DNA from 3 places in the Halomonas sp. G11 genome. Region 2 is predicted to be linked to each of the others. Evidence: predicted binding sites of a transcription regulator. Region 2 holds the regulator's gene; each other region holds the start of a gene.
The links. Region 2 encodes LexA, which represses DNA repair genes until DNA is damaged. Its sites were predicted from a motif close to TACTGTNTANNTANACAGTA; they were not measured.
Positions count from the first base shown of each region.

Region 1: a site for LexA is predicted at 1,997-2,016, ahead of recN (DNA repair protein RecN). Genes of this name have one in related genera too.
Region 3: a site for LexA is predicted at 3,728-3,747, ahead of ADS46_RS17575 (LexA family protein). Genes of this name have one in related genera too.

Region 1 is NZ_LYXG01000005.1:47,607-57,645, reverse strand. It holds gene fur (ferric iron uptake transcriptional regulator) at 1-138, shown strand, start outside; gene recN (DNA repair protein RecN) at 275-1,948, opposite strand; gene grpE (nucleotide exchange factor GrpE) at 2,146-2,784, shown strand; gene dnaK (molecular chaperone DnaK) at 2,908-4,842, shown strand; gene dnaJ (molecular chaperone DnaJ) at 5,033-6,184, shown strand; gene ADS46_RS03140 (DMT family transporter) at 6,271-7,170, shown strand; gene ADS46_RS03135 (ABC transporter ATP-binding protein) at 7,148-7,897, opposite strand; gene ADS46_RS03130 (FecCD family ABC transporter permease) at 7,891-8,970, opposite strand; gene ADS46_RS03125 (ABC transporter substrate-binding protein) at 8,960-10,039, opposite strand, start outside.
Region 2 is NZ_LYXG01000002.1:83,990-94,028, forward strand. It holds gene ung (uracil-DNA glycosylase) at 1-179, shown strand, start outside; gene upp (uracil phosphoribosyltransferase) at 271-900, shown strand; gene ADS46_RS01595 (uracil-xanthine permease family protein) at 990-2,237, shown strand; gene mobB (molybdopterin-guanine dinucleotide biosynthesis protein B) at 2,264-2,827, shown strand; gene moaC (cyclic pyranopterin monophosphate synthase MoaC) at 2,832-3,638, shown strand; gene moaE (molybdopterin synthase catalytic subunit MoaE) at 3,641-4,093, shown strand; gene ADS46_RS01615 (ribonuclease J) at 4,122-5,717, opposite strand; gene purU (formyltetrahydrofolate deformylase) at 5,991-6,845, shown strand; gene lexA (transcriptional repressor LexA) at 6,842-7,501, opposite strand; gene ADS46_RS01630 (TetR/AcrR family transcriptional regulator) at 7,799-8,476, shown strand; gene ADS46_RS01635 (L,D-transpeptidase) at 8,454-8,978, shown strand; gene nagZ (beta-N-acetylhexosaminidase) at 9,038-10,039, shown strand, end outside.
Region 3 is NZ_LYXG01000043.1:101,754-111,792, reverse strand. It holds gene ADS46_RS17590 (YbfB/YjiJ family MFS transporter) at 1-354, shown strand, start outside; gene ADS46_RS17585 (sodium-dependent transporter) at 468-1,931, shown strand; gene ADS46_RS17580 (Y-family DNA polymerase) at 1,938-3,251, opposite strand; gene ADS46_RS17575 (LexA family protein) at 3,262-3,705, opposite strand; gene ADS46_RS17565 (alpha/beta fold hydrolase) at 4,035-4,946, shown strand; gene ADS46_RS17560 (patatin-like phospholipase family protein) at 4,943-5,986, shown strand; gene ADS46_RS17555 (Smr/MutS family protein) at 5,992-6,561, opposite strand; gene prmB (50S ribosomal protein L3 N(5)-glutamine methyltransferase) at 6,716-7,675, shown strand; gene aroC (chorismate synthase) at 7,689-8,780, shown strand; gene ADS46_RS17540 (hypothetical protein) at 8,854-9,246, shown strand; gene ADS46_RS17535 (phasin family protein) at 9,430-9,861, shown strand; gene phaC (class I poly(R)-hydroxyalkanoic acid synthase) at 9,972-10,039, shown strand, end outside.

The DNA.
Region 1 (10,039 bases), on a different contig from region 2:
GAGATCATTGAGCGACGCCAGCAAGAAATCGCTGAAGAGCACGGCTATGAATTAGTTGACCATGCGTTGGTGTTATACGTGCGCCCCCGAGGATCGGACGTAACACGCCAGGACAGCGGGCCAACTAATAAGAAATAGGGGTTAACCCTAGCTCGGGCTTTGATGCACGCCCCAATGCCTCTAGGCTGCCTGGCTTAAATACCAGGCGGCCTAGGGGCGTTTTATTGCGCGCTTGAAATACACGGTTGCCCAGCAGCCCTTCGACCCGCCATCGTCAGTGGGGCTGGCGCTGGCTGGCATTGAGCATTTCACGGGCATGGGCCAGGGTTTGGTCCGAGAGTTTGACGCCGCCCAGCATGCGAGCCAGTTCGCTGACTCTGCCCTGTTCATCCAGCAGGGCCATGTGCGTCAGGGTGGTATCGCGCCGGGCGTGTTTCTCAATGTGCAGGTGCTGGTGAGCCTGGGCGGCCACCTGAGGCAGGTGGGTGACCGTCATTACCTGGCCGTTTTCACCCAGCTTGCGGAGCAGCTGGCCGACAATCTCGGCGGTAGCACCGGAAACCCCGACGTCCACTTCATCAAACACCAGGCTTGGGATGGTGGAGTGGGACGCGGCGACGACCTGAATCGCCAGGCTGATGCGCGAAAGCTCACCGCCAGAGGCTACTTTGGTGAGCGGTCTGGCGGGCTGCCCGGGGTTGGCGCTGATTAAAAAGTGAACCTGATCGAGGCCTTCTGCCGCCGGTGTCTCTCGGGGCGTGACCTCCACTTCAAAGCGCGCCTTGCCCATGGCCAGGAAGCTTAGCTGCTGCTGGACCTCCTTCCCCAAACGGACGGCGGCTTTCTGACGACCCTCGCTGAGGTGCTTGGCGTCACGTCGATAGCGCTCGCGAAGTTCCGCTACCTGGGCGCCCAGGGCTTCGATGTCGTTCTCGCTGTTATCCAGCTCGGCGACTTCCCGGCTCAGTTCCGCATGCAGTGCGCAGACTTCTTCCGGTGCCACATGGTGCTTGCGAGCAATACGGTGCACGTCCGCTAAACGCTCTTCCACCCACGCCAGGCGCTCGGGGTCGAGTTCGGTGGTGCTGGCGAGGCGGTTGAGCTCGCTGGCGGCCTCTTCGACCTGAATGCGCGCGTCGCTGAGCATCGCCAGGGTGTTGGCCAGCGTGCCCTTGTCGCTGCCCGGCAAGGCGCTTAAATGTGTATAAGCCTGGTTGAGCAGCGACAGTGCCCCGCCCTCATCGCTGGCGCAGCAGTCAGCGGCAAACTGCGTTTCGCGGAGTGTTTCATCGGCGTGGGCAAGGGAGTGTTGTTCTTCTTCAAGGGTTTGCAGTTCGCCTTCAGCAAGGCCCAACTGATCGAGCTCCTCCACCTGGTAGCGCAGCAGCTGCCGTTTGGCTTCTACCTCGCTGCCGGCTTCCTTGCGCTGCTTGAGGCGGCGGTTGGCGCTGCGCCAGTCACGGTACGTCTCGGCCAGCTGCTGGGCGGTGTCGCGAAGGCCCGCATAATCGTCGAGAAGTGCGAGATGGGTTTCTTCGCGCATCAGCGCCTGGTGGGCATGCTGGCCGTGAATCTGCACCAGATGTTCCCCAAGCGATTTTAGGTCGCTGATCGTGGCCGGTTGTCCATTGATCCATGCCTTGGAGCGCCCGCTTGCCGTTACCACCCGCCTTAACAGGCATTCGTCGTTGGGCAGTTCGCGGCTGCCGAGCCACTCGCTGGCCGCGGGTAAATGCTGAATATCAAAACGCGCCGATAGATCAGTGCGTTCGCTGCCGTGGCGGACGCTGCCTGCGTCGGCGCGCTCGCCCAGGCAAAGGCCCAGTGCGCCCAGCAGAATCGATTTGCCTGCCCCGGTCTCGCCGGTAATGGCGGTCATGCCATGGGTCAGGTCGAGTTCCAGGTGCTCAACGATCGCGTAATCTCGAATGGCAAGCTGAGTCAGCATGAGGGCCTCCTGAGGCGCAGCGGAACGAGCGTAGTCAATGCGTCTGAATATTGTTGTTTTATACAGTAGTCGAAAACGCGCTTCAATGCCCACTTGAGATGGCTTTTATGGTCCCCATATACGGTGCATAGCCAATTTACGTCGCTACTTATTATTTGGGCGTACCGCACGCCCCTCGAACGTTGCAGGAGCAAGGCATGGCAAAAGAATCGCAAACCCCGATGGATGACGAGCTGGCTCGCCAGGAGCAGGAATCAGAGACGCCGGAACAGGAATCTGAGGATCGCCTGGTTGAAGGTGAGCTGGAAGGCCTTATTAATGACGATGAGGCCGTTGTCGATCGTGTCGACGACGAGGCTGAAGTCGATGTTCTGGCCGCCAAGGTGCAGGACCTGGAGCAGCGTCTGGCAGAAGCCAAGGATCAGTCGCTCAGAGAAGCCGCCGAAGCGCAAAATGTGCGCCGCCGGGCGGAGCAGGAAGCTGAGAAGGCCCGCAAATTCGCCCTGGAAAAGTTTGTGAAAGAGCTTCTGCCGGTCATCGACAGCCTGGAAAAAGCGCTTGAGTCGATGCAGGAAGATGCCTCCGAGGTGCATCGCGAAGGGGTCTCGATGACCCTGAAGATGCAGCTCGATGTGCTGAGCAAGTTTGGCGTTGAAAGCATCGATCCCCAGGGTGAGCCGTTTGACCCTCAGGTTCACGAAGCCATGGCGATGGTGCCGAACCCTGAGCAGGAGCCGAATACGGTCATGGAGGTCATGCAGAAAGGCTACTTGCTGAACGGACGTCTGGTTCGCCCGGCCATGGTCGTGGTCAGTCAGAAAGCGAATGAGTCATAACGCAGTAAAGGCCTAAAAAGGGCCTTGAAAAGTCTCAGGTGGCCCCCAGATAAAGGGGCAACCCCGCGGGAAATCCCGCTACCAGTTTGATGTATTGAAACAACCGAATACGAGGTTCTTATTATGGGACGCATTATTGGTATTGATTTGGGCACCACAAACTCTTGTGTATCGGTGCTCGATGGCGACAGTGCAAAAGTCATTGAAAACGCAGAAGGTGGCCGTACCACACCGTCCATCATCGCGTACACCGAAGACGGTGAGACGCTCGTTGGTCAGGCCGCCAAGCGCCAGGCGGTCACCAACCCCGAAAATACGCTTTATGCCATCAAGCGTCTGATCGGCCGTCGTTTTAAAGACGACGTTGTCCAGAAAGACATCAAGATGGTGCCGTACAAGATCATTGAAGCCGATAACGGTGATGCCTGGGTAGAAGTGAAAGGCCAGAAAATGGCACCGCCGCAGGTGAGCGCGGAAGTGCTCAAGAAAATGAAGAAGACGGCAGAAGACTACCTCGGTGAAACCGTCACCGAAGCGGTTATCACCGTACCGGCCTACTTCAACGACAGCCAGCGCCAGGCCACCAAGGACGCAGGCCGCATCGCCGGTCTGGAAGTCAAGCGTATCATCAACGAGCCGACTGCCGCGGCGCTTGCCTATGGCATGGACAAGTCACGCGGTGACAAGACCATCGCGGTATACGACCTGGGTGGCGGTACTTTTGATATTTCGATCATCGAAGTGGCTGATGTCGACGGTGAAACCCAGTTTGAAGTGTTGGCCACCAACGGCGACACCTTCCTGGGCGGCGAAGACTTTGACCTGGCGCTGATCAACTATCTGGTGGACCAGTTCAAGTCCGACAGCGGCATCGACCTGTCCGGCGACAATCTGGCCATGCAGCGTCTGAAAGAAGCGGCCGAGAAAGCCAAGATCGAGCTTTCCAGCGCTCAGCAGACCGATGTCAATCTGCCCTACATTACGGCCGATAACACCGGTCCGAAGCACCTGAACGTGAAAGTGACCCGCGCCAAGCTCGAGTCACTGGTAGACGACCTGGTGCAGCGTTCCATGGAGCCGTGCAAGGTGGCCCTGAAAGATGCTGGCCTGTCGGCGTCTGAAATCGACGACGTGATCCTGGTCGGTGGTCAGACCCGCATGCCGCTGGTTCAGCAGAAAGCCGCTGAGTTCTTCGGCAAGGACGCACGCAAAGACGTCAACCCGGACGAAGCCGTGGCCGTCGGTGCAGCGATCCAGGGCGGCGTTCTGGGCGGTGACGTGAAAGATGTGCTGCTCCTCGACGTGACGCCGCTGACCCTGGGTATCGAAACTCTGGGTGGCGTGATGACACCGCTGATCGAGAAGAACACCACCATCCCGACCAAGAAGACGCAGACCTTCTCCACGGCGGATGACAACCAGACGGCGGTCACCATCCACGCCGTCCAGGGTGAGCGCAAGCAAGTGTCGCAGAACAAGTCGCTGGGTCGCTTCGACCTTGCCGATATTCCACCGGCGCCGCGCGGTGTGCCGCAGATCGAGGTGGCCTTCGACCTGGATGCCAACGGCATCCTGAACGTCTCCGCGAAAGACAAGGCGACCGGCAAGGAGCAGTCGATCGTCATCAAGGCGTCCAGCGGCTTGAGCGAAGAAGAGATCGAGCAGATGGTACGCGATGCCGAAGCCCACGCTGACGAAGACAAGAAATTCGAAGCGCTGGTGCAGTTGCGTAACCAGGCGGACGGCATGATCCATGCCACCCGCAAAACGTTGGAAGAAGCCGGTGACAAGGCAACCGATGATGAGAAACAGTCCATCGAGACTGCGATCAGCGAACTGGAAGAAGCCACCAAGGGCGACGATCAGGAGTTGATCCAGCAGAAACTTGACGCGCTCACGGAAGCCTCCGGTCAACTGGCGCAGAAGATGTACGCCGAACAGGCAGAGGGCGCTGAGCAGCCGGGTCAGGAAGGTGCTGACCAGGCCAACGCCAAGCCCGATGAAGACGTGGTCGACGCCGAGTATGAAGAAGTCAACGACGATCAGAAAAAGCAGTAAGTGCTCTTTCTGACGAGGTAGGCGGCGACGCGGGGGGCAACTCCCGCGTTGCTGTTTCCACGTCCAAGACGCACAAGGCTTGATGTGTCGTTAAATACTGTGTCTTAAATACTCTGTCGTTAACACTATGTCGTTAACACATAGTTAAATGTGCAGTTGAATGCGTAGCTAACCAAGAGGCGTAGGACCCATGTCCCAACGCGATTATTATGAAATCCTGGGTGTCGACAAAGGGGCTGATCAGAAAGAGATCAAGAAAGCCTACCGTCGCCTTGCGCAAAAATATCACCCTGACCGCAACCCGGAAGACGATACCGCGGCGGAAAAATTCCGCGAAGTGTCGGAAGCCTACGAAGTCCTGACCGACAGCGAAAAACGTGCGGCCTACGACCAGTTTGGTCATGCCGGCGTAGACGGCCAGGGCGGAGGCTTTGGTGGCGGTGGTTTCGGCGGCGGTGGCGCTGGCGATTTCAGCGACATCTTCGGCGATGTGTTTGGCGATATTTTCGGCGGTGGCGGCGGTCGTCGTCGTGGTCCCAATGCTCCGGCGCGCGGTTCTGACCTGCGCTACAACCTGGAACTGGATCTGGAAAATGCCGTTGCCGGTACCACGGTTGATATCCGTGTGCCACGGCATATCGAATGCGACCGCTGTGACGGCGGTGGCGCCGAGCCGGGGTCAAGCAAGGACACCTGCCCCACCTGCCATGGTCACGGCCAGGTGCGTATGCAGCAGGGCTTTTTTGCAGTTCAGCAAACCTGCCCGACCTGCCATGGCTCAGGCCAGCACATCAAGGTGCCGTGTCACAAGTGTAACGGCGAAGGGCGCGTGCGCGAGACCCGGACACTGTCGGTGAAAATCCCACCGGGTGTGGATACCGGCGACCGTATCCGCCTGAACGCGGAAGGCGAAAGTGGTATCAATGGCGGCCCACCCGGCGACCTGTACGTCCAGGTGGCCATCAAGCCGCACCATATCTTCCAGCGTGACGGCAAGCACCTGCAATGTGACGTGCCGATCAACTTCGTCGATGCGGCATTGGGCGGTGAGCTGGAAGTGCCGACGCTCGATGGCCGAGTGAAGCTGAAGATTCCGCCGGAAACCCAAACCGGCAAGATGTTCCGGCTCAAGGGCAAGGGCGTCAAACCGGTTCGCGGTGGTGTCCCTGGTGATCTGCTGTGCAAAGTCGTGGTGGAAACGCCCGTCAAGCTCAGCGAGGAGCAGAAGCGTCTGCTGCGCCAGTTCCAAGAAAGCCTGGAAGGCAGCAACAGCCATCACTCACCCAAGAAAACCGGCTTCTTCGACAGCGTGAAGAAGTTTTTTGAAGAGATGAAGCCGTAATGCCGGACTAATGGCATTAGTCGGCGGTTAAGCTCAAAACCCTCGGTTCGCCGGGGGTTTTTGCTGTATGGGGAGTGCTGCGCATCATGAATAACCTCCAGGATAGGCCCGTAACAGGGATTTTGCTCAGGGTTCTGTCAGGTCTGCTGTTTACCGGCATGCTGGTCAGCATCAAGGCGGTCAGCGACGCCGTGCCGGTCGGCCAGTCGGTGTTTTTCCGCTCGCTGTTCGCGCTGTTGCCGATCATGGTGTTTCTCGTCCTGCGCCATGAATTTCCCCGCGGCCTGGCAACGCGTCGCCCACTGGGCCATGCCCTGCGATCGGGGTTGGGGGCGGCGGCGATGTTTGCGTCCTTTGCGGCGGTTGCGTTGTTGCCGGTTGCCGAGGCCACGCTGCTTGCCCAATTGACGCCGGTATTCATGGCGGTGGGCGGGATATTGCTGCTGGGTGAACGGTTTTCGCTCTATCGGGCGGGGGCTATTGTGCTGGCCCTTGGCGGGATGGCGGTGTTGGTGTTGCCGGGGCTGAGTGCGGACGGGGCGGATGGGCAGGTGGCTGGCTATGCGCTAGGCGCGCTCAGTGCCCTGTTAACGGCAGGGGCGCTGTTGACCGTTCGGCGGATTTCACGCACGGAAACGGCGGCTTCCATCGCGTTCTACTTTATTCTGGTGTCGTCGCTGGCGGGACTTGCAACCCTGCCTCTTGGCTGGGCGGCGCTTAGCCCGACGGAGTTTGGGTTGCTGGTGCTCTCGGGCCTGTTTGGCGGGGCGGCGCATATCGCGATGACGCTGGCGTTACGCTACGCGGAAGCGTCCCGCCTGGCGCCCTTTGAGTATATTGCCCTGGTTTGGCCCGTGTTGGCGGATTGGGTGCTGTTCGGGATACCTGTCTCGAGTGCTTTTCTGCTGGCACTCCCGCTGATGCTGAGCGGGGTGGCGCTGGCCGCCATGGAAGGGCGGCGGCTTAAATGGCCTCTTCGACGATAAGCTGCGGGCTGCCTTTCGAGCAGGGCTCGATCCGCGCATTGACGTGGTAAACGGATTGCAGCAGCGAAGGCGTGATGACGTCCTCCGTGGGGCCGCAGGCAATCAGGCGGCCGTGTTCGAGGACCATGGCGGCATCGCTGAAGCGCAGCGCATGGCCCAGGTCGTGCAACGCCACCAGAATGAGCATCTGGCGCTCGTCGGCCAGCCGCCGTAGCACGCCAAGCAGGCTGATCTGGCGGTTTAGGTCGAGCGCCGAGGTGGGCTCATCGAGCATCAGGATCTCGGGCTCCTGCACCAGCGCCTGGGCGGCGCTGACCAGTTGGCGCTGTCCACCGCTCAGGTCGCCGATATCACGCTCGCCAAGGGCGGCAATGTTCAATTCCTCAAGGGCGCGGTCAACCTGGGCCAGATCCTCGCTTTGCACTTTCAGGCTGCGCCCCTGCATGCGCGCTAACAGCACTGACTCATACACCGTCAGTACCGCCCTTGCTCCCGTGTCCTGAGGCATGTAGGCCACTGGGCGCTCGGCGCTGGTGCCGCTGATAGTGACCTCGCCGTCACCTTTCAATAGCCCCAGGATGCGCCGAAAAAGGGTCGACTTACCGGCGGCGTTAGGCCCCAGCAGGGCGACTATCTGTCCACCCTGAAAGGGCGGTGTCGTGATGTCCTGGATAATGGGGTTACGCCCGTAACGGGCGGAAACATGAGTCAGCTGTAGGGTTACCATGACGCCTTCTTGTGGTTAAGCACGAGAAATAGAAAGAAGGGAATGCCCACGAGTGAGGTGATGATACCAATGGGGATGATGGTGCCGGGGATGATGATTTTGGAAATCACGGACCCCACGGAAAGAATCAGCGCGCCACACAGCGCCGAGCCGGGCAGGAAGAAGCGCTGGTCCTCGCCTAAAAGAATGCGTGCAATGTGCGGCCCGACCAGGCCAATAAAGCCGATGGTGCCCACAAACGCCACCGCAATCGCGGCCAGTAGCGATACCAGCACCAATACTTCCAGTCGCAGCGCACGGGGATTCACGCCCATGCTTTCGGCCTTGGCGTCGCCCAGTCGCATGGCGGTGAGCGCCCAGCCGTGACGCGCCAGCAGCGGCATCACCATGGCCAGCACGCTCAGTGCGATCCAGAATTTCGGCCAGGTCGCTTTGGTCAGGCTGCCCATGGTCCAGAACACCACCGCCGCCACGGCCTGCTGGCTGGCGAAGAACTGGATCAGCGCCATCAGCGAGTTGAAGATGAACACCATTGCGATGCCCAGCAGTACGATGGTCTCCACCGTCACGCCGCGCTTGAGGCTGAGCGCATGGATGAGAAAGGCGGTGACCATGGCCATCAGGAACGCATTGATGGGCACCACGTACTCGATGGCGGCGGGGATGATGGCGACACCAAAGGCTAGCCCCAGGGCGGCACCAAAGCTTGCCCCCGCCGAAATGCCCAGTGTGAAGGGGCTGGCCAGCGGGTTGCTCAGGATGGTTTGCATCTGCGCCCCGGCGATGGAAAGGCTCGCGCCTACCACCAGCGCCATCAGGGCCACCGGCATGCGGATTTCCCAGAGAATCACCCGGGCCTGCTGGCTGACGCTGTCAGGGGTAAACAGCGCGGCCATGACCTCGCCCAGGCTATAGCGCGCAGGGCCGAGGGCAAGGTCGACGCATAGGCTGAAGAAGAGCGCGACGACCAGCGCCGCCAGAATCATCTGGCGACGAAATACCTGGCTGCGATAAAAGGCGCGCCCCTGTGAATTCGGCACGTCAGGTGTTGTCGCGATGCTTTCAGTCGTCATTCAGGGATAACCAGTAGCCGGGTTCGTAGTCGATGGGCAAAAAGCGATCGTGCAGTTCCGCCATGGTGGCTTCCGGGTCCAGGTCGGCAAACAGGTCAGGGTGCAGCCACTTCGCCAATTGCTGGATGGCGACAAAATAATAGGGGCTGTTGTAGAACTGGTGCCAGATAGCGTGGAAGTTATCCGATTCGACCGCCTGAATGCCGGTCATGGCGGTGCGCTCGGTGAGAGCCTCGAGCTTGGCCCGCGCTTTATCCATGTCAGCGCCAGGCCCGACGCCGACCCAATCACCGCCCGGCACGTAGGCATCCCAACTGCCGCCGGTCACCACCACATGGTCTGGGTCAGCAGCGATAATCTGCTCGGGGTTCAATGTACCGAAGGTGTTGGGGATGATATCCGCAGCAATGTTGGTGCCGCCCGCCAGGGTCACATATTCGCCAAAGTTGGCAGGGCCAAAGCTCATACAGCACTCGTCCGAGTAGCCGCCTGCCCGGTCGATGAAGACGCTGGGACGCTCGGGGTCGGCCTGCTCGATGACATCCGTAACCCTTGCCAGCTGTTCCTCGGCGAAGGTGATGAATTCCTCGGCGGCGGCTTCATCGCCCATCAGCTTGCCGATGATGCGCATTGAGGGAATGGTGTTTGCGATGGGGTCTTCACGGAAATCGACGTAGACGATAGGAATGTCGAGCTCGGCCAGTTTATCGTCATAGCCAGCATCCTCGGTGGCGGCTTTGGCTTCAATGTTCATCATTACCACGTCGGGGGTAAGCGATGCTGCCTGCTCGACATCGAAGGTGCCGTCTTTGAAGCCGCCAAAGGTCGGGATGGCTTCCATCTCAGGGAAGCGTTCAAGATAGCGGGCATAGTTATCGGGGTCGGCTTGGGAAAAATCCTCCCGCCAACCCACCACATGCGCAAAGGGGTCCTCCGGTTCCAGTAGGCCCACCAGGTAGATCTGCCTGCCTTCACCCAGGATAACCCGCTCAACGGGTGCGTCTAACGTGACGTCGCGACCGGCAACGTCGGTCACGGTAATCTCATCAGCGGAGGCGGCAAAGCTCAA
Region 2 (10,039 bases):
CCCGGCAGAAAAAAGCCTTGATAGACACTCAGCGTCACCTGGTGTTGGAAGCGCCACATCCCTCGCCGTTGTCCGCCCACCGCGGCTTTTTTGGTACTCGCCATTTCTCCCGGGCGAACCAGTTTCTTGAAGCGCAGGGGCGTGCACCTGTTGATTGGCAATTACCCGCCACCCCTTAACCTGGTGATGGCTTACGGGTAGAATACCGCCCGATTTTGCAAGTTTATGATCACCCGTGTTGCCCATAACCACCTGCTGTGAGGAAGTCCCATGAGTGTCCATGCCATTAACCATCCGCTTGTTCAGCATAAACTGGGACTGATGCGCGAAATGGATTTAAGTACCAAGAGCTTTCGTGAGTTGGCGGGGGAAGTGGCCAAGCTGTTGACGTATGAAGCAACGAAGGGGCTTGAGCTCGAAGATCATACCATTGAGGGGTGGAATGGCGAGCCGATTGAGACACGACGCCTGAAAGGCAAGAAGGTAACGGTGGTGCCGATTCTGCGTGCCGGGCTTGGCATGCTGGAGGGCGTTACTGACCTGATCCCCAGCGCACGGGTGAGCGTTGTCGGGCTATACCGCGATGAAGAAACGCTGGAGCCGGTACCCTACTTCGCCAAGTTCGCCAACGATATCGAAGAACGTATGGCCATCGTCATTGATCCCATGTTGGCCACCGGTGGCTCGATGGTCGCGACATTGGACATGCTGCGTGAGCGTGGCTGCGAGCATATGAAGGTGATCGTCCTGGTGGCAGCGCCCGAAGGAATCAGGCGAGTCCAGGAAGCCTACCCGGATATCGAAATTTATACAGCATCGGTGGATGAGCGATTGGACGATAACGGTTATATCGTCCCGGGTCTTGGCGATGCGGGTGACAAGATTTTCGGCACCCGATAAGAATTGATGATTCAGCGGCCCCTGGCGTTTTGCGTTAGGGGCCTTTTTTTGCCCAGCACTACCCCAAAGACCTGTGAGGAGTTTGCATAATGAATGATACGCCTAGCCAGTCTGCATCCTGGCCTCGCGTGTTGCTGACCGGGGCGCAAATGCTATTCGTGGCGTTTGGTGCTCTGGTTCTAGTGCCGCTATTGACCGGGCTTGATCCAAGCGTTGCATTGTTTACCGCCGGGATAGGCACGCTGCTGTTTCATACGGTGACCCGCGTGACGGTGCCGGTCTTCCTGGCTTCTTCGTTTGCCTTTATCGCGCCGATTCAGGGCTCGATTGCCAGCTTCGGGGTGTCAGCAACGCTCGGTGGCTTGATGGCGGCTGGCCTGGTCTACGTGGCGATCTCGGCGGCGGTGCGCGTCAAGGGTACCGGCTGGCTTCATCGGCTGTTGCCACCGGTGGTGGTCGGCCCGGTGATCATGGTCATTGGCCTTGCCCTGGCGCCGGTGGCGGTGGATATGGCGACAGGGGAAACCAGTGACCACATCGGGTACGGCGCGGCGCTTTTCCTGTCAATGGCAAGCTTGCTGGTAACCCTGATATTGGCCGTGTTTGGCCGTGGTTTGCTGCGGTTGATTCCCATCATGGGCGGTATTGTCGTGGGTTATTGCCTGGCGTTGCTGATGGGGCTGGTCGACTTCACACCGGTGCATGATGCTGGCTGGCTGGCGATTCCCGCGTTTACCGCCCCGAGTTTTCACTGGGCGGCGATTCTGTTTATGATTCCTGTCGCCATTGCCCCTGCGGTGGAGCATATTGGTGATATGGTGGCCATCGGCTCGGTGACCCGGCGTAACTACCTGGAGAAACCGGGACTGCACAGAACCTTGCTGGGCGATGGTCTGGCGACGACAGCGGCCGCATTATTCGGCGGCCCGCCTAACACCACCTATTCAGAGGTGACCGGGGCCGTTACGCTGACCCGGGCGTTCAACCCTCACTATATGGTCGTGGCCGCGGTGCTGGCCATATCGCTGGCGTTTATCGCCAAGCTGGGGGCGCTACTGCAAACCATCCCCGGCCCTGTCATGGGGGGAATCATGACCCTGCTGTTTGGCTCCATTGCGGTAGTGGGCATGAACACGCTGGTCAGGGCAGGGCATTCGTTGACCGCGCCGCGCAACTTGGTCGTCGTGTCGTTGATCCTTGTCTTTGGTATCGGCGGCATGCAGGTGGGTAATGGTCAGTTTACACTGCAAGGCGTTAGCCTGGCGGCGCTTGTGGGTATCGTGTTGAACTGGGTGTTGCCGGACGAGCCAGCAGATGAAGCTGATCACACCCATTAACCTTTTTCATTGGGAGCCAAGCGCTTATGCCGTTAGATCCATCGCTACCCTTTCCCGTGCTGGGAATTGCGGCCTGGAGCGGGACGGGGAAGACGACGCTGCTGGAGCAGTTGTTACCTCGTCTGCGGGTAGAGGGTATCCAGGTGGCGGTGATCAAGCACGCTCATCATCGGTTTGATATCGATCAGCCGGGAAAAGATAGCTATAAGCTACGTAGTGCAGGCGCAGCCCCCATGCTGATTGCATCCCGCCAACGCCTGGCGCTGATGCAGGAAACGCCAGACGGCGAAGAGCCGGACTTGAATCAGTTGCTGGCAATGGTAGCCGTGCATCAGCCTGACCTGGTGCTGGTGGAAGGCTTCAAGGCCTGGCCCCTGGCCAAGCTGGTGCTTTATCGTGAGGGGATAGGCGATGCGGAAATTCTGCATAGCCAGGGTGTCGAAGCCGTCGCGCTTCAGGGGGAGCCTCCCGTCGCGCTGTCGGCCGCAACGACGCAACTGGCACTTGATGATAGCGACGCGATTACACGCTGGATAATCGGTTGGATGGCGGGCCAACGGCTCGATGATGTTTCACGCACTGATAGGTGACTCCATGCAGTTAACGCATCTCAATAGCCGCGGCGAAGCCCGCATGGTGGATGTTGCAGATAAACAGGAAACGCGCCGGGAAGCGGTGGCTTCCGGGCGTATTGTGATGCAACCCGCTACCCTGAAGCAGTTGAGCGAGGGAGCTTTACCCAAGGGTGATGTGTTGGCCACCGCCCGTATCGCGGGCATCCAGGCGGCAAAGCGCACCCATGAATTGATCCCGCTGTGCCACTCGTTGGCACTTTCCAAAGTGGCCATAGAATTTGATGTCGACCCCGATGAAAGCTGTGTCCATGTGACCGCGAACTGCCGCCTGAATGGCCGCACGGGGGTCGAAATGGAAGCGTTGACGGCTGTCTCCGTGGCCTGTCTAACGCTTTATGATATGTGCAAGGCGGTCGACAAAACCATGCGCATCGACGCGGTACAACTGGACAGCAAGCGCGGCGGTCAGCGGGGCGAGTACCAGCGCGAAATGGCACCTGAACCGGCGACGCCGATCGTGACAGGCCAGGGGGCTGCGGGCGAAGTGAGCCTGGGAGGGCGCTGTCATTCGCCCTGCGTGCTGGTCAAGTTTCTTGCCGAGCTGCGCGAGCAGCTGGGTGAAAACGAGCGGGTAGTGACTTTCGATCAACTCGAAAGTCGCGATATTGCGGGCCTCAAAGTAGCGCTGGCGGCTCAGGACGAACGTTTTCAGCTGTTGCAGGACCAGCGTACGCTATGCGCCATCAACCAGGTCATGGCCAATGATGACGCGCGAATTACCGACGATGACGAGGTTGCTTTCTTTCCGCCGGTCACCGGGGGCTAAACATGGACATTACCATTCGCGTTCAAGAGGCACCTTTCGACATGGCCTATGGCTATGAGGCCAGTATTGCAGGCCGCACGGATATTGGCGGCGTCGTCAGCTTTACCGGCCTGGTGCGTGATTTCAACGAAACGCCCGATGTCACTGGGTTAACCCTGGAACATTATCCAGGCATGACCGAGTCAACCTTGCAGCGTATTGCGGAAGAGGCGGGAGAGCGCTGGACGCTAAGCGCCGTCACGATTATTCATCGTGTCGGCCACATGCGCCCCGGCGATGCCATCGTCAGAGTGCTGGTGGCGAGTGCCCATCGTCGCGAAGCCTTTGAAGCCTGCGATTTCATCATGGACTGGCTCAAGACCCGGGCACCGTTCTGGAAGAAAGAGCATGGTCGCCACGGGGATTACTGGGTCAAGGAACGTCACTCGGATATCGAGGATGCCGCCCGCTGGTAACCTTATGGCATTGGCGGGCGTGGGGAGGCTATTCGTCAGCCATTGTCGCTGGCAGCTCGCTGGCCATGATCTGCAGATGAACGTCAGGTAAATGCTGTAGCCGTTCTGCCAGCCAGGCAATCAGGCGGGGCTGGAGGCCCAGCCGCAGGTCCGCCAGGGTATCTGCATGGAGTTCGGCAAGCTGATCATCCAGCCATTCACTGAAGCTGTCTTCGTCGAATGAACTGGCACTGGTATTATCCAGCATCAACCGCCCGACGCGCGTCCATCCGGTCTGGGTGGCCGTCACCGGTAGCGCCAGATAGAGGCTGCCCCGTCGAGGGAGGGTGCTGTTTTCACTCTCCAGCCCAGGGTGGGGCACCACGCTGTTCTGACTGACGATGCACGGCGGTTGCGGGTAGTGCTGCTCGTGATGCAGCCCTTGCTGATCGAAGCGGATCAAGTCGCCATTGACCGGCGCCAAGGGCGCTTGAATGCCCAGCGACGTCGCCAGCTGCTGGTGAGCCTGTTGATGAAGACTCTCACCGTGAACCGGCAACAGGTGGCTTGGCGTCAGCCACTGATAAAAGCGGGTGATTTCGTCCTGTGCCGGATGCCCGGTCGCGTGAAGCTGCGGGTGACTGAACTCATCGAAGAGCTTGACGCCCAACTGCTGCAGGCGCTTTTTCAACTGTTCGATGGGTCGCTCGTTACCCGGAATGGCTTTGGCGGAAAAAATCACGTTGTCACCGGGCTGTAAGTCCACGTGAGGATGACGCCCCTGGGCAAGTCGCTGCAGGGCGGCGCGCGGCTCACCTTGGCTGCCGGTGGCAATGACCACGACTTCATCCGGCGGCAAATACCCCAGATCGTGAGCGGGCACCACGGCGGGAAAGTCGTCCAGATAGCCGAGGCCGCGTGCGACACCCACCATGCGCTCCATCGAGCGCCCCATCAGGCTGACGCGCCGACCACACTGGTAAGCTGCGCGGCCAATCGCCAATACGCGGGCCAGATTACTGGCGAAGCAGGAAACAATGACGCGCCCTTCGCAGCCAGCGAGTGTTTCAACAAGCGCTCTTGCAACATCGCCTTCGCTGCCCGAGTGGCCGGGGATAGGGGCATTGGTGGAATCACCCACTACCAGGTCAACCGGCGCCAATGCCTTGAACTGCGCCTGATTGATCGGCGCACCGATAATCGGTTCAGGATCAAGCTTCCAGTCCCCGCTATGCAATACCCGGTAGCGGCCTGCCATGACCATCAGCGAGCAGCTCTCGGGTATCGAGTGCGGAACCGCCAGGTAGCGCAGGGTGAAGGGGCCGCTTTCCAATGCCTCACCGGGTTCGACCACGTGAATGGCGGCGCTGCTTAGTTGGTGTTCGGCAAACTTCAGGCGCAGCAGGCCTGCCGCCAGCGGCGTCGCATAGATCGGGCACTGCCAGTGGGGCCAGAGCCAGGCGACCGCCCCAATGTGGTCTTCGTGTCCGTGGGTGATGTAGAGCGCTTGCGGTGAAATGCCCAGGGCTTTGGGGGTTTCCAGGTTGGGCACCTGCAACGGCGCATTGGGTAAATCCTGGCGGATCATCATGCCGCAATCCACGGCGACCCAGTGGTCTTCGTATCCATAAAGCGTCAGGTTCATGCCAATTTCCCCGCAGCCGCCTAACGGCAAGAGGCGTAAGGGAGGGCGACGACGGGGACGAATATGAACGCGCGGTGGATGCATCAGAGTAATAAAGCCTAGAAAGTAATTGGTTAACTATACGGGATGGGGCGGGCGGCTAACAATCGCTGCCGTTGCGGGCGGTGATTGCGGGCGCTGCATTCTGTACACTAGACGTTTGTTTAATGCCAACGGACGGCCCGATCGTCGCCGCCCGGCAACTGTGAACGGCAACTTTGAAGAGTAATGACTATGTCGCATTTTTATCGTCTGGTGGTGTCCTGCCCGGACCAGGTGGGGATCGTCGCGAAGGTTTCGAGTTTTATCGCGGATCAGGGCGGGTCGATTACCGAGGCCAGCCAGCATTCCGATCTGGAAACCGGGCGTTTTTTCATGCGCTACGAAATATTGGCGGATTCGCTGGGCATGTCGGCAGAGGCGTTACGTTCGGCCTTCGAGCCGGTGGCGGAGCGGTTCGACATGCAATGGGCGCTGGTCGATACTCAGAAACGGCAGCGGGTTGTTCTGATGGTCTCACGAGAATCCCACTGCCTGGTCGATCTGCTTTACCGCTGGCAGGTGGGGGAGCTGGACTGCGATATCGTGGGCGTTATTTCCAACCATGATGACATGCGTTCGTTAACCGAGTGGTATGGAATTCCGTATCACCATGTGCCGGTAGATCCGGCGGACAAGACAGCGGCCTTTGAGCAGGTGCAGGCGCTTATTGACGATGCCCGGGCCGACAGCATCGTGCTGGCGCGCTACATGCAGATTCTACCGCCAGCGTTGTGTGAACGCTACGCGGGGCAGGTAATCAATATCCACCACAGCTTTCTGCCGTCTTTTGCTGGCGCCAAGCCTTACCACCAGGCTTATCAGCGTGGCGTCAAGCTGATAGGTGCCACCTGCCATTATGTGACTCAGGAGCTGGATGCAGGACCCATCATCGAGCAGGACATCCACCGGGTCAGTCACTGTCACACGCCGACCGACCTGGTACGTTTTGGCCGTGATGTGGAAAAAGCCGTTCTTGCTCGCGGCCTTCGCTGGCACCTGGAAGACCGCGTGCTGGTGCACGGCAATAAAACCATCGTGTTCAGCTAGCCGAGCGACTGGCCATTGCCGCCGCGGATGACGCCGACCCCAACCCCTTCAATATCGAGCGGTTGGGTGCGTAAATCGATATTGATCGGATCGAAGTCGGGGTTTTCCGCAATGAGTGTGACCTGGTGGCCCTCGCGTTTGAAACGCTTGACGGTTACCTCGTCTTCCAGGCGGGCGACAACAATCTGGCCATCGCGGACGCGCTGGGTACGATGCACGGCAAGCAGGTCGCCTTCGAGGATGCCAACGTTCTGCATCGACAGCCCGCGCACGCGCAGCAGGTAATCGGCCCTGGGCGTGAAGTAGTCGGCGGGCAGGGGGCAGTAACGATCGATGTGCTCAGCGGCCAGGATGGGGCTCCCCGCTGCGACTTCGCCAATGATGGGCAGGCCGCTGGCAGCGTCTGAGGCTGGCAGGGCGTCTGGCGTTTCCTGGGGCTCCTGGTTGGGCAGGCGTATGCCACGAGACGTATTGCGAATAATGCGAATGACACCTTTGCGCTCGAGTGCGCGCAAATGCTCTTCCGCTGCATTGGGTGAGCGGAACCCCAGCGCCTTGGCTATTTCAGCCCGAGTGGGCGGATAGCCGAGCTCACCCATGGTCTTGACAATAAAGTCGAACACATTTTGTTGGCGAACGGTTAATGGCCGCGACATACCAGCCTCCAGATTGAATAAGTGAGCAAGACTGCGTTTCTGTTGACCTATCCGGCGTGGTTAACAGTGCGTAATTAACAGTATGTGGTTAAGTATACAGCATGTTCTCCTGTCCAGTATATCTTTGAGATAAGTCAGCTAACAAATTGATGTATATAGGGATGCGAGGTCACGATGGGGACGGGGCAAGTGCTCAGGTAAACGTTGAGAGGTAACAACCGATAACGTAGTATCCTAGTTTGTTTAAAACATCCGTTTTTTATGGCCCGCTTTTTTGGCCCGTTTTAGGAGAGCAGCATGGCTCAATCGGATACGGTGACGCGCATTCTGGATACCGCTGAAGTGCTTTTTGCCGAGCGCGGCTTTGCCGAAACCTCTTTACGCAACATTACCAGCAAGGCACGGGTCAATCTTGCCGCGGTGAACTATCACTTTGGATCCAAGAAAGCACTCATCCAGGCAGTGTTTGCTCGCTATCTGGATCCGTTTTCCCAACGCTTTCATAGCGCCCTGGATGAACTTGAAGCCCGCTACGAGGGTCGTGACATCCCCCTTGAAGTGCTCCTCGAAACCATGGCCACAACCGTGCTGACGGTGCCTGCCGAACGCAATAGCCTCAAAGTCTTCATGCGTTTGCTGGGGCTTGCGTACAGCCAGGCTCAGGGGCATTTACGGCGCTACATCCAGCAGCAATACGGTGATGTGTTCAGCCGTTTCACCGAGCTGGTTCGCCGTGCGACACCGGATCTGCCGGACGCCGAGCGCTTCTGGCGGCTACACTTTATGCTCGGTACCGTCATCTTTACGCTTTCAGGACTGGATGCGCTGCGCGATATTGCCGAAAAGGATTACCACCAGCATGTCTCGGTCCGCGACCTGGTTCGCCGACTGCGGCCGGTAGTGGTGGCGGCGATGAACGCGCCATTACCTGATGAGAAGGACATTGAGCACCATGCAGACACCGTCGCTCATTGACATGCCGCCCCGGGAGGGGCTGTGGCTTGAAATCGACGCCCACTCACAACGGTTGCGCGCCTGGCAAGGCGATATGTGCCGTCATGAGTGCGACATTTCCACCGGTCGCCAGGGCCTGGGTAATCAGCAGGGTAGCGGGCAAACGCCGCTGGGCTGGCACTATATTCGTGCCGCCATTGGCGCCGATGCCCCGGAAAATGCTGTCTTCAAAGGACGCCGCTGGACGGGAGAAGTCTTTAACGCCGAGCTGGCTGAGGCGTTTCCCGAGCGAGATTGGATTCTGACGCGCATTCTATGGCTGTGTGGCCTGGAACCGGGGATAAACCGCGGTGGTCAGGTCGATTCCCAGCGTCGCTATATTTATCTGCATGGTACGCCGCCGGACCAGCCCATGGGACAGCCCGCCTCCCATGGCTGCGTACGGCTGCGTAATGCAGATCTTCTTTGGCTGTTTGAGCATGCGGCACCAGGGACGCCTGTCTGGTTACACGACAGCCGTTGATCGTTGGACTCCTCGCTAATCATCGTCTAGAGTTAGCGCCTTTTTTTGGACATCCCGCTATGACACATCCTTTGGGCTCGGTCATGTTGGACCTTGAAGGGACAACGCTGACCGCCGCGGAGAGGCAGTTGCTTAAAGCCCCCGCGGTGGGTGGCGTTATCCTGTTTGGACGCAATGTCGAAGATGCCCACCAGGTCAGAAAACTGTGCGGCCAGGTGCGTCAGCTTCGCCCCGACGTGTTGCTGGCAGTGGATCAGGAAGGCGGTCGCGTCCAGCGTATCAAGCAAGGACTGACGCGCCTGCCACCGATGGCCCGGCTGGGCGATTATTACCAGCAGGATCGTGCGGCGGCCCTGGGGCTTGCTCAGGACACCGGTTGGCTGCTGGGCATGGAAATGGCCGCCTGCGGGTTGGATATCAGCTTTGCTCCCGTGCTGGATGTCGATAGTGGCTTGAACAGCATGATTGGCGACCGCAGCTTTGGCCCTGAGGCCGCGCAAGTTACTGAACTGGGTGGCGCGCTGGTGGCCGGGCTACATGAGGCCGGTATGGCAGCGATCGGCAAGCATTTTCCCGGTCATGGCGGCGTGGCGGGCGATTCACATCTTGCCTTGCCCGTTGATGATCGGCCTTTTGAGACGCTCAAACAGCACGATCTGGTGCCTTTCAGCGCCCTGGCCAAAAAGCTTGATGGTGTCATGCCAGCGCATATTGTTTACTCGGCATTTGACAAGCGACCCGCCGGCTTTTCACCCAGTTGGCTGGGGATGCTGCGTCAATCGCTGGGATTTAAGGGCTGTATCTTTTCCGACGATTTGAGCATGGCGGGTGCCCATGAGGCCGGTGGGCCCCGCGAACGCGCAGCGGCTGCGCTTGCCGCGGGCTGTGACATGTTGCTGGTATGCAATGATCGCGAGGCGGCGCTTGAGGTCGTTGCCGCCGTTCCAACGCCTCAGTCTGTCAGGCCCGGCAAGCTACGCTACAAACGCGCGCGTCCCGATCTGGATGCGCTACCGGCGCTCAGCCGCTGGCGGCGTACGCATGCCCAGCTAGAGGCCATG
Region 3 (10,039 bases), on a different contig from region 2:
ATTGTCCTGCCCGCCATGACGACGAATCTGGCGGCAGTGCTGCTCAGCGCAGTGCTTTATGGCGGCACCTTTCTGGGGTGTGTCAGCCTGGTACTGACCATGGCGGGGCGGCTGTATCCCGCCAGCCCCGCACGCTTGATGGGGCAAATGACCCTGGCCTACGGCGCCGCGCAGATTATCGCGCCGGCGCTGACAGGCATGTTGGCGGAGGCTTCAGGCCACTATAACGTTGGTCTCTGGCTGGCCGGTGGCTTCGTGGCTCTGGGCGCCCTGTTGTTTGCCTGGTTGCGGCGTGTCGACCAAACTGCGCAGCGGCTGGACGCCGAGGCCAAAGCCGCCGTGTATGCCTCGTAGTGACGTCTTGAATGTCGCCATGATGTGTTGAATGGCCGCGCGCGTCAGGATTTTTTGCGCATTCGTTGCCAAATCCTCTAGGATAAGCGCTTTTTCCAACAGGGTGGTAGATCATGGCGTCTTCTGGGCAACCGCGCATCCAATGGTTAGGCCGCTGGGGCTTTATGCTGGCGGCGACGGGGTCGGCCGTTGGGTTAGGCAATATTTGGAAGTTTCCCTATATCACCGGGGAGTTTGGTGGGGGAGCCTTCGTGCTGGTCTATCTCGCCTGTATCCTGGCGGTGGGCGTGCCGGTCATGATGACCGAGATTGCCTTTGGGCGGCGCGGTCAGGGGAGCCCGGTCGATGCCATTCGCCGGGTGGTCAACGAGTCCGGCCGGTCTTCAGTATGGTCATTGATCGGCTGGATGGCGATGCTCTGCGGTTTCATGATTCTGTCGTTTTATGTCGTTGTGGCGGGCTGGTCGTTTTCCTATCTGTGGAAGATGCTGACCGGCGGCCTTTCGGGGAGCAGCGTTGACGATATGGCCGCAGTGTTTGGTGCCAATAACGCCAACCCCTGGAACCTGGGCTTCTGGAGTACCCTGGTCACGCTGCTGACCATGCTGATCGTCGGCAAAGGCGTGCAGGAGGGCATTGAAAAAAACGTCAGTTGGATGATGCCCGGGCTGGTGCTGATGCTGGCGCTGTTGATTGTGTTTGGCGTTTTTTCGGGCGGCTTTGGTCAGGCATTCAGTTTCCTGTTTTCTTTCAAGGCGGGCAGTCTTTCCAGTGAAGGCATGCTGGCCGCGCTGGGGCACGCGTTTTTCACCTTGTCACTGGCCTCCGGGGCCATCCTGACTTACGGCAGCTACCTGCCTAAAGGGACTTCCATCGGGCGCACCACGCTAAGCGTGGCGGTTGCCGATACCGTGGTGGCCTTGATGGCCGGACTGGCCATCTTTCCGGTGATTTTTGCCAACGGGATGGATCCCGCCGAAGGCCCAGGGCTTATCTTCATGAGCTTGCCGTTGGCGTTTCAAGCGATGCCGCTGGGGACGCTGTTTGGCATTCTGTTTTTCCTGATGTTATCGATGGCCGCACTGACCTCGGCGATTTCGATGGTCGAGGCGACGGTGTCCTGGCTATGTGATAACAAAGGTCTCTCGCGTAAAGCGGCCTCGTGGGGCACCGGCATCGTACTTTGGCTGATCAGTACCCTGGCGATGCTGTCGTTCAACCTGGGCGCCGACTGGACGCTGGCGGGTAAGAACTTCTTTGACTGGCTGGATTACCTGACCTCGCGCTTGATGATGCCGTTGGGCGGCCTGGGCATGGTCGTGCTGGCAGGCTTTGTGTTGAAGAGCGAGACGTTCCGCGATGAGCTGGGGCTTTCACCGCTGCCCTATGCGCTGTGGCTGACCATGGTGCGCTACGTCAGCCCGCTCGGTATCGTGGTGATTTTTATCAACGCGCTGGATATTTATCAGGTCTCCTTTGTCGCGCACTGGCCGTGGTTACTGGCGATTCTGGTCGCCATGGCGTGCTTGGGCGAAACGCTCAGCCCGCGGTTGCGTCATGTTCGGAGCCCCCGCTGAGCGCTGTTACGGCTGCGATTGTTGCCGTCTTGCCTTGGCGTCGGCAATCGCGCCTGGGTGAGTGCCGACTTCAAGTAACTCATCCCAGCGCGTGGTATAGCGATTCGAGCGATGAGCGCAGCGCAGTTGCCAAGGGGCTTCGTCATCGGTCATCCCGAAGCGGATCATGTCTTGCCCCATACGCTGGTTGATGGCGTCCACGGTGGCCATTAGCCGGGGATGGTGGCGGGCGGGGGCATCGAGTAGCGATAGCTGATGCTGTTGGGCGTCGACGAGATCCAGCAGCATCACGCCAGCTTTCATGAACCGATAGCCGGGGCGGTATATCTGCTCAAGGCCCTGGCGGACGGCGTCGAGGATCACGCGTGTATCGTCGCTGGGGGTGGGTAACGCGACCAGGGTGTGGGGAAAGTACTGTGGCTGGTCACGGCGGTGGCGGTTGGTTTTCAGGAACAGCATCACCGAGCGCGCCAGGCTGTGCTGCTCGCGAAGTTTTGTGGCACTACGCTGGGCATGGCGGCGGAGTGCCTCGTGCACCTGCGTTTTTACCCCGGTGGGCTGACCAAAAGAGCGCGACGTCATGATGCGCTGGCGCGGCTGATCCACCGCGTTCATTGTCAGGCAGGGGGTGCCACGCAGTTCCAGGGCGGTGCGCGCCAGCACCACGGAAAAGCGTTTGCGCAGCTGTTTCTTATCGCACTCGCGTAAATCCAGGGCGCTATGGATGCCGCTAATGGCAAGCCGTTCGGCAAGCCGCCTGCCCACGCCCCATACCTCACTGACCGGCGTTTGCTTCAGCAAGGCGGTGGTGCTGGCGTCGTTCCCGGCAAGCAGGCAAACGCCCTGGTAGTGCGGCTGCTTCTTGGCTGCATGGTTGGCGAGCTTGGCCAGGGTGTGGGTCGGTGCCAGCCCGATACATACCGGTAACCCAAGGCAACGATGAATGTCTCGGCGTAGGCGATCGCCCAGGGCCTGGCACTGGTGCTCGCTCATGCCCTCCAGGTAGACAAACATTTCATCGATGGAGTAGGGGGCGATGTCAGGGCAAGCGTCCCGCAGCAGTTGGGCGAGCCGTGCCGACATGTCGCCATACAGCTCATAGTTGGACGACAGCAGATGAATCTCGCCGCGCTGGCGGAGCCCCTCCAGTTTGAAGGCAGGGGTGCCCATGGGAATATCCATCGCTTTCATTTCCGCCGAGCGGGCGATTACGCAGCCGTCGTTGTTGGACATCACGCCGACGGCCTTGCCCTCCAGATGGGGCTGGAAAACACGTTCGCAGCTGACGTAAAAGTTGTTGGCGTCGACCAGTCCGATCATGGCGGTGACATCATCGCAGGTATTCGTGAATGACCGCCCGGACAACACCCCATACCTGACAGTCGTTGTCTTCCAGGGGCAGCGGCGGATAATGTGGGTGCGCTGAGCACAAGTGCGGCGTGCCGTGATAGAGCGCGTAGCGCTTGATCAGTAGTTCGTCGTCGAACATGGCGACCAGAATATGCCCCAGACGAGGGGAAAGGCTACGGTCAACCACCAGCAGGTCGCGATCGAAAATTCCCCAACCCTCCATGCTGTCACCGGTGGCGGTCAGGTAAAACGTGTGGGTGGGGTTCTTGATCAGGCGCACGTTGAGGTCCAGCGTGCGCGGCTCGTAATCCTGGGCGGGGGAAGGGAAGCCGCTAAACCCAGCGCGGCCGTGTAGCGGAGGAAAGGGCAGCGACTGATGCGTTAACGGCACGGCTGGCGCGATAGGCGATAACGGCTGCGTCATGGTCAGCCTCCTCACTGGCAAAATATGTATTTATATACAGTATTTGGCCATGGGGATAAAATTGCAAGAGCTGTTAGGAATATCCGTGAAGGCTTATCTTGCCAGCCAGAGGCCCACCACAATGGCGCTGGTCACAGCGATGAAAAAGACCCAGTTGCGCGTTCGGGTATCACGGTGGGGTTTCATAAAGGCCTCGCTAGCAGGAAAAGATGGACGTCGGTGAGTGTCAGTCATTTTGTACAGACAATGACGTTTGGCATGGTACCGTTTGTGCTTTATGCCGTCATCTTGCTGCCTAGGGCGGTTGGTTTGCTTAGGATAGATTAATAATGTCCCACCCCACTTCAAGGCGTTATCCGCACTCCCTTTCCCTCGCCCACGGTCGTCTGGCGGCGCTGAGCTGGGGGCGCGAGGAGGCGCCCACTTGGCTGGCACTCCACGGCTGGCTCGATAATGCGGCAAGCTTTTCCCGGTTAGCGCCATTGCTGGTGGAAGCGCTGGATATTCGTATTGTGGCCATCGATTTCCGTGGTCATGGCTATTCGGCACACGCCCCGACGGGGCAGGATTACGCGCTGTGGGATTATTGCCACGACGTACTGGATGCCATGGAAGACCTGGCCATTGAGCGAGCGGTGCTGCTCGCCCATTCCATGGGCGCCGCGGTGGCCTGTTTACTGGCGGCTGCCTTGCCGGAGCGCATTGAGCGAATGACGCTGCTGGATGGCTTGGGTGCGCTCAATACCCCCGCCAGTGACACGGCAAGCCAGCTGCGCAAGGGGTTAATGGCGCATAGACGGCCCACTTCCCGGGCACCGCGTTACCCTGATCTGGCCACCGCGGTGGCGGCCCGCGTGGCCGGTGGTGTTACCCCGTTAGATACCATCACGGCCACGCCGCTGGTGGAGCGCAATGCCGATGTGGCGGCTGACGGGCACGTACAGATGCGCACCGACAGCCGCTTGTTGAAGCCATCGCTGGTACGCTTTACGCCTTCCCAGGTGTTAGCGCTACTGGCCGACATCCAGGCACCGGTGCTATTGATAGAAGGTGAGGAGGGCATCTTAGGCGAGCGCGGCTGGGCGGGAAAAGCCCGCCAGGCGGTACCCCACTTAACACGCCATGTACTGGCAGGCGGTCATCACCTGCACCTTGAACCCCAGGGGGTGTCCCGCGTTGCCGAGGTAATTACGCAATCTATCCATGAAACGTCGGGATCAGTCGTAGGAAACGAGCAATGAACGAACCGAATCTGGCCGATGGCAGTGTATCGAACGGCAATAACGGTAATAAAGTGGCGCTGGTTCTGGGTAGCGGCGGTGCCCGGGGCTATGCGCACATCGGTGTGATTGAGGCATTGGAAGCCCGGGGTTACGAGATTATCTCGATTGCCGGGTGCTCCATGGGCGCGCTGATAGGCGGTATTTATGCGTCGGGTAAGCTTCCCGAATACCGTGAATGGGTGTGTAACCTGGACTATCTGGATGTGCTCAAGCTGGTCGATGTGACCTGGAGCCCGATGGGCGCCATGCGGGCCAGCAAGATCATGAGCAAGCTGGAAGGGCTGGTCGGCGATACATTGATGGAAGACCTGCCGATTCCGGTAACCACCGTGGCCACTGACCTGGTACGTCAGCGCGAGGTATGGTTTCAAAACGGCCCGCTGCTGCGCGCGATACGGGCATCGATCGCCGTGCCCGGCGTGATTACCCCTGTGCATCTGGGAGGGCAGGTACTGGTCGACGGTGGCCTGCTGAATCCGCTGCCCATGATGCCCATACTCGCCGCCCACGAGGCAGACTTTGTGGTGGCGGTCAACGTGACCGCCCACAGCCCGCAGCCGGTGTCTTTGGAGACCCTGCTTCCCAGTGACGAGAATAGCGATAGCCGCACCACCCGGGAGCGTGATCGCGATGCCAATATCGGTGGCTGGATGGACGAAGTGCGGGCTACCACGCGGCGACTATGGGGCGAGCTGGGCAGCCGTAACGAAGAGGGTGAGGTGGATGAGACGCTGGACCTTCGCGGCAAGCGGGAATGGGGCAAGCTGGATATGATCCTCGAATCGTTCGATATTACCCAGGCGGCGCTGGCGAAATATAAGATTGCCGGTTACCCGCCAGATATTCTCATCGAAGTTCCCAAAACGGTGTGCAGTACCTACGAGTTTCACCGTGCCAGGGATCTGATCCGCCTGGGCCGTCATCTGGCCGATGATGCCCTGGCACGGCGTATGCCCGACACCGCGTCGGATGCGCAAGAACCGGGTATGGCAGAATAAGGGGCCTACTGGCCGCGTTTGCGTAGCAGGATGTAGACCGCGCCGGTGCCGCCGTCGATCTCAATGGCAGAGCAGAACGCCAGGACGCCGGGCCACTCGCGCAGCCAGGCGTTGGTGTGGCTTTTCAGTACTGGAAAATCAGCCGTTGTGCCCCAGGCCTTACCGTGGACGACCAGCACGCAGCGAAGCCCTTGAGCAGTTGCATCCCGCAGAAAGCTCTCAAGTTCCAGCCGGGCTTCTTCAAGGGTGTAGCCATGCAAGTCGAGGCCGGCCTGCCAGGCCATCTGGCCACGTTTGAGTTGGCTGAAGGTACGCCAGGGCAAATCGGCGACGCTGAATTCCAGATACTCGGAAGGGCGCACCGCCTCGACCCGGCCATCAGAGGTGCGGCCGGTGGTGGCGAAGGTATTGCTTTCCACCGCCGCCTGCCGCCTGGCCTGCTGGGCATCATCGTTGCGCTTGGGTTTGCCGGGGTCGGCCTGGTTGGTGGCCATGCGACGCACGCCCGCGGCTTTCAGCGCTTGGCGGAAAGCACTGATATCGTCATCATCGGGCAGGTGGCGGCGTCGTGTCATGACAGGCTCAAATGGCAAATGGGCAAAACGGAGAACAGGCGCACAGTATAGCGAGATGCACGCTGCTGTGAACCGGGCAGCGTCAAAGGTACAATCTTTCTTTTGCCATGCCGTCTCCCCAAGAGATGGCCGCTTTTGTTGACCAGGAGCCGATGTGACCCAGCCTCTCAACGCCGAGACTTCGCCTTCCTCCCTCACCCTGCCGGATACGGCGCTGGTGAGCGAGCTTATAACCTTACGTGACTACCTGCGCTGGGTATCCAGCGAGTTCTATCTGGCGGGGCTCTATTACGGCCATGGCACCGAGTCGGCATGGGACGAAGCCGTTGCGCTGTGTCTGGGGGCGCTGCATTTGCCCTGGAATGTCGACCCAGGCGTACAGGATGCACGTCTGTTGCCGATGGAGCGCGAGCGCATTGTGACCCTGACCCGTGAGCGAATCACCACGCGTCGACCGCTGCCTTACCTGCTGGGAGAAGCTTTCTTTGCCGGTTATCCGTTTGACGTTGACGAACGCGTGCTGATTCCGCGCTCGCCGATGGCGGAATTGATAGAGGATGGCTTTGCCGCCTGGTTCCCCGAAGAGCCGCCCGAACGGGTGCTGGATTTGTGCACCGGCTCCGGCTGTATCGGCATTGCCACCGCGCTTTATTTGCCCACCTGCGAGGTGACGCTGGCCGATATCAGCCAGGAGGCGCTCGCCGTGGCGCGCCAGAACATCACCCGCCACGATGTCGGCGAGCGCGTACGCGCGGTGGAAGCCGATGTATTCAGCGGGCTGGAGGGCCAGCGTTTTGATGTCATTATTTCGAACCCGCCCTATGTCGACAAGCGTGACCTGGCCACCATGCCCGCCGAATTTCGCCACGAGCCTGCCCTTGCCCTCGGCGCAGGCAGCGACGGCCTGGATATCGTGCGGCGCATTCTGCGCGAAGCACGCGCACACCTGACCGATGAAGGGTGGCTGATTGTCGAGGTGGGTAACTCAGACCGCCATGTGGAGGCTGCCTTTCCCGAGGTGGCGTTCATGTGGCTTGAATTCGAGCGTGGCGGCCAGGGCGTCTTTGCCCTGAGCGCCGCTGAACTCGACGCCCATGCGGCGTCTTTTGCGTGAGGAGCTAAGGCTCATGTCCGGCAATACATTTGGCAAACTATTTACCGTCACCACCTTCGGGGAAAGCCACGGCCCGGCGCTAGGCGCGATCGTCGATGGCTGCCCGCCGGGGCTGCCGCTATCCGAGGCGGATTTACAGCACGACCTGGACCGCCGCCGCCCCGGCAGCTCGCGGTATACCACCCAGCGCCAGGAAGCGGACCAGGTGAAAATCCTGTCGGGGGTTTTCGAAGGCAAAACGACCGGGACCTCGATAGGTTTGCTCATCGAGAACACCGATCAACGCTCGAAAGATTATTCAAAAATCAAGGATCAGTTCCGCCCCGCCCACGCGGACTACACCTATCACCACAAGTATGGTCACCGTGATTATCGTGGCGGAGGTCGTTCAAGCGCGCGGGAAACCGCGGTACGCGTCGCTGCGGGCGCCATCGCCAAGCAGTACCTGGCGGCTCAGGGCGTGCAGGTGCGTGGCTACATGAGCCAGCTCGGCCCGATCAAGATCGATTTCCACTCCTGGGATGCCGTCGGGCAGAACGCGTTTTTCTGCCCCGATCCCGCCAAAGTGCCCGAGCTTGAAGACTACATGGATCAGCTGCGCCGTGATCAGGATTCCGTCGGCGCGGAGATCACCGTGGTGGCCGAGGGTGTGCCGGTCGGGCTGGGTGAGCCGGTATTTGATCGCCTGGATGCTGATCTGGCGCATGGTTTGATGAGTATCAATGCGGTAAAAGGGATTGAGATTGGTGCCGGGTTTGGCTGCGTTGATCAACGGGGCAGTGAGCATCGCGACGAGATGACGCCGGAGGGCTTTTTGTCCAACCACGCCGGTGGGGTGCTGGGGGGAATTTCCAGCGGCCAGCCCATTGTGGCGCGCCTGGCGCTTAAGCCGACGTCAAGCATCACCACGCCGGGGCGCTCGATCGACGTCAACGGCAACGCCGTCGAGGTAGTGACCAAAGGTCGTCACGACCCTTGCGTGGGTATTCGCGCAACGCCCATCGCGGAAGCGATGATGGCGATCACGCTGATGGACCACTGGCTACGGCAGCGAGGGCAAAACGGTGAGGTAAGCGTTGATACGCCGCGGCTAACCCAACGCTAGCGGCAAGGTGTCCTTCGTATATCGCTGCTACACTTAAATAAAACAAGATTGGTTAATAAAGCAGGAGCCGCCGATGAAGATTAACGTTGAGTTCGATCTCACCCCCGATGAGTTTCGCCAGGCGTTGGGGTTGCCCGATGTTGAAGCGTTCCAGCAACATTTGCTTGATAACATTCAGCGGCAAATGGAGTCCGGGGTTGAAGGGTATGATCCCATGAGTCTGATGCGGCCCTTCCTGCAGCAGCCCATGATGCAGCAGGGCCTTTCTCAGGGGTTGTCCAACTTCGGCACCTATCAGCAGATGATGCTGGATATGTTGAAGCAGGCAGGGAACGCCAGTACCAGTAGCGGCGCCCCCGAAGAGGACAAAACTCAAAAAGGTAGCACGACAAGTACCAAGAGCACCGATGCCAACGCCAAGGCAACGGCATCTTCCCGTTCACGGGCAAAACGGAAAGCGGAGTGAACGGAAAGCAGCGTGATCTGTGAGGGTAATGTCGCCAGGGCACGACCAAAGCGGTAGAAGCCGTTTTCGTCTAGGTAGTTGCAACACACCCTGTCAAGGATTACTCTTTTTGCAGTGCAGCAATTTGCGTTTGTGTGAGTCACTCTCGGCTCATGCCAAGGAACGAAAAGAGGAGTAGACACCATGCAAGATAAAATGATGGACGCCTTCAACGCCCAAACCCGCCAGATGTTTGAGCCGATGCGCAAGATCAACTCGCTGATGCTCAACAACATGGAAAAGATGACCCAATATCAGCTGGAGGCGATGAAGCGCTACAGCCAGATGGGCACCGAACGCCTGCGTAACGCCACCGACATTCAGGATGCTGAAAGCCTGCGCGATTTCGGCACGCAGCAAGCAGCCATGATGAACGAGCTGTCGCAGCAAATGCAGGAAGACGCTCGCGTGATGAGCGAGATGAGCCTTGAATTCAAGGCAGAAATGGAAAAACTGTTTGGTGAAGCAGGCAAGCAAATGGCCGACCAGGCCAGCGCCGCGGCCAAAGGTGAGCAGCCCACCGCCAAGGGTGAGCAGCCCGCGAAAGCGAGCAGCCAATCATCGCGTAAAAGCTGATTGACCCGATTGATCGCGGCGCCCAAGGGCGCCGCGCCTATTTTGAGTCTTTGATTACCTGCCATCATACGGGTTGCGTATGGGTTGCGCGCCGGTAGAGGAGAATGAAGATGTCAGCAGAGTGGGAATTACCGCCCCATGGCCTGTCTCAAGAAGAGCTGGACGCCTGGAACGCTCA